2 regions of the Cupriavidus sp. OTU4054 genome follow, and region 1 is predicted to be linked to the other one. Evidence: riboswitches for the same ligand, from Rfam matches in the RefSeq annotation. Region 1 holds a riboswitch; the other holds the start of a gene.
What was found. A riboswitch is a leader RNA that binds a small molecule or an ion and turns the genes downstream of it on or off. The one in region 1 is predicted to bind manganese.

Region 1 (3,408 bases):
AATACCTGTGGTCGGAGCCCGGCCAGGAACAGATCGCGAAGCAGTTCAACCGCCCGCGCTCGGCCGCCGCGCTGAAGGCGCATGCCGACGTGTTCAAGCCCATCAAGCTGTTCTCGATCAACGAAGTGTTCGGTAGTTGGGCCCAGGCCCAGGCGCGCCACTTCAACGATGGCGGCGAGTTCGACAAGCTCTACCAGGCGCGCAAGTAAGCGCGGCACCTCATCCCTGCGCAGTCCTGCGAGCAGGACGGGTCGTGGTCAACAAGGAACCTTGAAATGAAAACCAGCGCACGCAACCAGTTCTCCGGTATCGTCGGCCAGGTCACCGCAGGCGCCGTCAACGACGAAGTCACGATCGAGACAGACGGCGGCGCGCAAATCGTCGCGACCGTCACGCACGACAGCGCCAGCCGTCTGGGTCTGAAGGCCGGCGCCAGGGCCGTCGCGCTGGTGAAGGCGACGTCGGTGATCGTCATGGTGGATGCCGACGCCAGCAAGGTATCGGCGCGCAATGTCGTGGACGGCAAGGTGACCGCGCTGACCAAGGGCGCGGTCAACGCCGACGTGACCATCACCGGTTCCAACGGCCTGGCGGTGTCGGCCATCATCACCAACAACAGCGTGGATCGCCTCGGCCTGGCCGTCGGCTCGGCCGCGGCTGCCATGTTCAAGGCATCGAGCGTGATCGTCGGTATCGACGGCTGATATCGGGGCCCATAAAGGCGGGTGTCGCCTGATCGGCCGCGCATCATCCCAGAAGCTGGAGATGCTCCACAACGATGATGACGCCGATGCCGATCAGGATCACGCCGCCGATGGCCTCGCTCCAGCGGCCCAGCGCGGGGCCGACGAGGCGTCCGATCATGACGCCGAGCGTGACCATGAGCGTGGTGGCGAGGCCGATGGCACCGGCGGCGAGCATGATGTTGACGTTCACGAAGGCAAGGCCCACACCGACCGCCATCGCATCGATACTGGTGGCGAAACCCGTGACCGCGAGATTCCAGAACGAGTGCGATTGCGGCTTGTCCTCATGCGCTTGGTCGCTCGAGAACTTGAAGATCATGCGCAGGCCAAGCACGGTGAGGAGCCCGAACGCAATCCAGTGGTCCCACGCGGTGATATAGCTCGACGCCGCCCTGCCAAGTGCCCAGCCCACCGCGGGTGTGATCGCTTCGATAACGCCGAAGATAAGGCCCGTCTTGATGGCTTCCGTCAGTCTGGGCCGATAGAGCGCGGCCCCTTTCCCGATGGCCGCGGCAAACGCGTCCGTGGCCATGGCGAATGCCAGCAGGATGATCGATACCAGTGTCATGGATAACAAACGGGGGCCGGCAACAGATGGACCAATGACTTTGTCGTTCAGTGCCAGCCCCGGCTGGTGAACGAAAAGTCAAAGGTCTCGCAGAACGGGCTTCCCTTGCAGAAGCCTGCCGCCGACGCCATGGCCAGATGACCAAGTGTGTTGACGCCGGCGCCTCCAGCATGTGGAGGCAAGCTACTCCCCTAAGACACGCCGATGCTAACACGATGCCGGGAGGCCTGCCACCTTCAGGGTTTATCGCCTGATCTCATCGCAGGGACCGGAAGCTCGCGCGGACCTCGGCCGTGAACGCCTGCGGTTGCTCCCATGCCGCGAAGTGCCCGCCCTTGGGCAGCCGGTTGAAGTGGATCAGTTTCGGATACGCACGCTCGGCCCAGCTGCGCGGCGCCGCGTAGATTTCATCGGGGAACACGCTCACCGCGACCGGAATGGCCACATGCTTCGGCGCGAAGAAGTTGAGCTTGTTCTCCCAGTACAGGCGCGCCGACGAGACGGCGGTGTTCGTCAGCCAATACAGCGTCACGTTGTCGAGCACGTCATCGCGCGTGAGTCCCTCTTGCTGGCCATCGAACACACGGGCGATCAGCGCCTGGCTCGCGGCGTCGTGGTCGAGCATCCATGCCGCGAGGCCCACCGGCGAATCGGCCAGCGCGTAGAGCGTCTGCGGGCGGTTCGCCATCTCCAGCGCATAGCCGAGCCCGTGCTTGTAGAACGTGTCGAGCTGCGCGTACGCATGCCGCTCGTCGTCACCGAGGCCAGCGGGGGCATCGCCGCCGGCCTTCAATGCGCTGGCGATATCGTCCGGAATCGTGGCGGGCATGTTCGTATGAATGCCAAGCAACGCCGGCGGCGCGATCAGCGCCATCTGCTCGGTGACGGCATTTCCCCAGTCGCCACCTTGCGCAACGTAACGCGCGTAGCCGAGCCGCTGCATCAGCGTGATCCACGCGCGTGCAATGCGCGCGGGGTCCCAGCCCGTGGCGGTGGGCTTGCCGGAGAAGCCGTGGCCGGGCAGGGAGGGAATCACCACATCGAACGCATCGGCCGCCGACCCGCCATACGCGGTCGGGTCCGTCAGCGGACCGATGATCTTCAACTGTTCGATGATCGACCCAGGCCAGCCATGGGTGATGACGATGGGCAACGCATTCGGATGCTTGGAGCGAACGTGGATGAAATGAATATCGAGCCCGTCGATCTCGGTCACGAACTGCGGTACGGCATTGAGACGCGCCTCGACCTTGCGCCAGTCGTAGCCCGAGGCCCAGTATTGCGCGAGCTTGCGCATGGTCGCGAGCTGCACGCCCTGCGAGGCATCGGCAACGGTTTCGCGCTCGGGCCACTGCGTCGCGCGAATACGCTGGCGCAGGTCGGTCAGGCGTGCCTCCGGCACGTGCACGCGCAGCGGGCGAATGGCGGTGCTGCCCGCCTGACTGGAGATCTGCGTGATCGATGCATCGCCGCCGGCAAAGGCCAGTCCACTGAAGGACGCCGTTGCGACAGCGGCCGCCGCCGCGCCGATAAAGTGGCGCCGTGATGCGTGCAGCGGGGAAGTTTGGGGAAAGCGATCGGTTGACATGCCAGCTCCTGTTTCTTGTCTCGATCGCGGCATGAATGCCGCGGGTTGAGACCAGTATGGAAAAGCGGCAGCCAAAGCGGAACGGTTCCGGGCGTACAACTCTTGTGAGGGCTGGGAACAATGTCGCTAGATCAGCGACGCCAGCATCGGCAGATCGATGTTGCCGCCCGACAGCACGATGAGTGTGTCGCGACCGCCGGGTCGCAGGTGGCCCGCGAGCAACGCGGCCAGCGCCACGGCGCCGCCGGGCTCGAGCAGGAGGCGTAGCTCCTCGAGGCCGAAGCGGATGGCGGCGGCTACTTCGTCGTCCGACACGGCAAGGGCGGCGTCGAGACGGTGGCGGTTGATCGCAAACGGCAGCTCCGCGGGGCAGACGGCCTGCAGGGCATCGCAGATCGACGTCGCATCGGGCGTGTTGCGCGCGCGCTGGCCGCCACGCAGGGAGCGCACGGTATCGTCGAAGTCTCGCGGTTCCACGGCGACCAGTTGCGTGTCCATGCGCCGTC
Region 2 (3,408 bases), on a different contig from region 1:
CCGGCCCCGACCATTCCAGGGCCGCCCAGCCCGGACGCCAGTCCGCCTCCACGGAACTGCCCGAGCCCATCGCGGCCGACGCACCGCTGCCGGGCCGCAAGGTCATCCGCGGCTGGCTGATTCCGCTGGGCCGGCGCAGCACGCCGCGCGCGCTCATGCTGTTCGCGTTCGACTACCTGCTGTTCGCGGCCGTGATGGCCGCACTCGTGCTGGTGACGCCGTGGTGGGCCAAGCTCGGCATCGGCGTGCTGGCCGGCCTCGTGATCGCACGGCTGTTCATCATCGGCCACGATGCCTGCCACCAGAGCCTGACCGCGCGCCGCGGCCTCAACAAGTGGATCGGCCGGCTGACGTTCCTGCCCTCGCTGACACCGTACAGCCTGTGGGAAGTGGGCCATAACGTCGTGCACCACGGCTACACGAACCTCAAGGGCTTCGACTTCGTCTGGGCGCCCTACTCGCTCGAGGAATTCCGCGCGTTGCCGCGCTGGCGCCGCGCGCTGGAGCGCGTGTACCGCAACGGCTTCGGCGCGGGGCTCTACTACCTCGTGGAGATCTGGTGGTTCAAGATGTTCTTCCCGAGCAAGCGGCAGATGGCCACGCGCCGCGCCATCTTCACGTGGGACTGCGTGCTCGTGGCCGCGTTCGGCGCGCTGTGGATCGGCACGCTGGCCGCGCTGGCGCTCGCCACGGACCAGTCCGTGACGCTGCTGGTGGCCACCGGCTTCGTGCTGCCGTTCCTCGTCTGGAACCTGACGGTCGGCTTCGTGCTCTACGTTCACCATACGCATACGAGCGTGGCCTGGTACGACACCAAGGCGATGTGGGCCAAGGCGCAGCCGTTCGTCTCGACGACCGTGCATCTGCGCTTCCGCCATGGCATTGGCGCGGCGCTCCATCACATCATGGAACATACGGCACACCACGTGGACATGAGCGTGCCGCTGTACCAGCTCAAACGCGCGCAGGCGCTGCTCGAGCACGCGCTGCCGGGCCGCATCATCGTCGAGAACTTCTCGTGGCGCTGGTATTTCGACACGGCCCGCCGCTGCAAGCTCTATGACTTCAAGGCGCTGTGCTGGACCGATTTTCGCGGGCGCCAGACCAGCGAGAACGCACCGGTGCCGACCTGAAGGTGGACGGCGCGAGGCCGCACCGTTATAATGCGGCCTTCCATTGGGGAGTAGCCGCCTCGTTCCATGCCATGCGATGCCATGCCATGTCGTGAACGGGGGCGTACGTCAACAGACTTGACTGGGTTTCCAGTTATGGCGTGCGCAGTCATGTACCACGGTACAGGGGCCTGGCGAGACCGATGACCTCTCCTTTCTGGCCGGGCCGGGAAAGGCGAGTGTCATTGGCATCTCGCGATGCATTGCGGCCCGGGTTGTTCCCACACAAAAGATGGAATCATTCCTCGTCTCCACGGGTATCGTGGCGCTCGCCGAAATGGGCGACAAAACCCAGCTGCTGTCTCTCGTGCTCGCCGCACGGTATCGCAAGCCTGTTCCCATCATCCTTGGCATCCTGATCGCCACGCTCGTCAATCACGGCTTTGCCGGTGCGCTGGGCGGCTGGATCACGCATGTGCTCGGCGCCAATCTGCTGCGATGGATTCTCGGCCTCGGCTTTATCGCGATGGCCGGGTGGATGCTGATCCCCGACAAGCTCGACGACGCCGAGCAGGCGAAGCCGGTCAAGGGCGCCATCGGCATTCTCGGCACGACGATCGTCGCGTTCTTCTTCGCGGAGATGGGCGACAAGACGCAGATCGCCACCGTTGCGCTCGCCGCGCGCTTTCCCACGCAGGTCATCGCGGTCGTGGCCGGCACGACGTTCGGCATGATGCTCGCCAACGCGCCCGCCGTGCTGCTGGGCGACAAGTTCGCGAACAAGATGCCGATCGCGCTGGTACACAAGATCGCTGCGGCGATCTTCCTGGTGCTGGGCCTGCTGGCGCTATTCAACGTCGGCGGCTGATCCAGCCCTGCAGACGCAAAAAAACGGGGCGGATGCCCCGTTCAAACCATCGACGGTCTGGTTTGAGCCGGGCCGTCGATCACCGATGCCCGTTTCAGTGGGTCAGTTGGCGGTCGCCGCCCCACCCTCGAACCATTGCCCCAGCAATGCGCGCTCGTCGTCCGTGATCTGCGTGACGTTGCCGAGCGGCATGGCCTTCTGCTGCACCGCCTGCTGATAGATCAGCTGCGCGTGCGCCTTGATTTCGTCCACCGTATCGAGCTTGATGCCCTTGGCGGCGGTCGGCATCATCTTCGGCTGCTCCGCGTGGCACTGCACGCATCGCGCGTTGATGATCTCCTGCACCTTGTGGAAGCTCACGGCATTCGCGGCAGCATTCCCGGCAGCATCGGCGCCGCCGGCACTCGCCACGACCGGACGCGGCTGCGGCGCGATGATGAACGCCACCACACCGAGCACCGCCACGCCCGCGGCGGGCCAGGCGATATTGATCTTGCCCTTGTGCTTGAGGATAAAGAACTGCCGCACCAGTACGCCCGCCAGCATGATCAGGATCAGCACCAGCCAGTTGTACTTGTGCGCGTACGTCATGCTGTAGTGGTTCGAGAGCATCGCGAACAGCACGGGCAACGTGAAGTAGGTGTTGTGCACGCTGCGCTGCTTGCCGCGCTTGCCGTGGATCGGATCGACGGGCTGCCCCGCCTTCAGCGCGGCCACGACCTTGCGTTGCCCCGGGATGATCCACACCAGCACGTTCGCGCTCATGATCGTCGCGATCATCGCGCCGGTCAGCAGGAACGCCGCGCGGCCCGAGAACACGTGGCACGCGACGAACGCGGCCAGCGCCACGTAGACCGCCACCATGATGCCGACCATGCGGTCGCTCTTGCCGAAGACACGGCAGATGCAGTCGTAGACCACCCAGCCGATCAGCAGATAGGACACCGCGAAGCCGACCGCCGCGCCGGGCGACATGTCCCAGACGTTCTTGTCGATCAGGAACGTGCTTGCGTTGAACAGATACAGCACCACCAGCAGCGCGAAGCCGGTCATCCAGGTCGAGTAGGACTCCCAATAGAACCAGTGCAGGTTCGGCGGCAGGTGCTTTGGCGCGGTCAGGTACTTCTGCGGGTTGTAGAACCCGCCGCCGTGCACGGCCCACAGTTCGCCATCGACGCCGCGGGCCTTGAGTTCGGGATCGTCGGGGCGCGTCAGCGAGTTGTCGAGCCAGACGAAATAGAACGACGAGCCGATCCACGCGATCGCGGTGATCACGTGCGCCCATCGCAGCAGCATGTTGAACCAGTCGAGGATATAGCCTTCCATGATGTGTCTCCTTCCCCGCGCCCGATCAGCTGCCGCGGTAGGTCGAGTACGACCACGGCGAGACCAGCAGCGGCACGTGGTAGTGCGCGGCGGCATCGGCAA

Region 2: another riboswitch for manganese. It lies ahead of AAHB16_RS29015 (TMEM165/GDT1 family protein); the one in region 1 lies ahead of AAHB16_RS18760 (manganese efflux pump MntP).

What each region holds. Positions count from the first base shown of each region.
Region 1 is NZ_JASATF010000015.1:149,286-152,693, reverse strand. It holds gene AAHB16_RS18770 (sulfate ABC transporter substrate-binding protein) at 1-209, shown strand, start outside; gene AAHB16_RS18765 (TOBE domain-containing protein) at 276-704, shown strand; gene AAHB16_RS18760 (manganese efflux pump MntP) at 748-1,314, opposite strand; yybP-ykoY riboswitch at 1,367-1,518, opposite strand; gene AAHB16_RS18755 (epoxide hydrolase family protein) at 1,571-2,902, opposite strand; gene AAHB16_RS18750 (threonine ammonia-lyase) at 3,029-3,408, opposite strand, start outside.
Region 2 is NZ_JASATF010000036.1:2,027-5,434, forward strand. It holds gene AAHB16_RS29010 (fatty acid desaturase) at 1-1,133, shown strand, start outside; yybP-ykoY riboswitch at 1,167-1,377, shown strand; gene AAHB16_RS29015 (TMEM165/GDT1 family protein) at 1,405-1,980, shown strand; gene AAHB16_RS29020 (urate hydroxylase PuuD) at 2,083-3,306, opposite strand; gene uraH (hydroxyisourate hydrolase) at 3,332-3,408, opposite strand, start outside.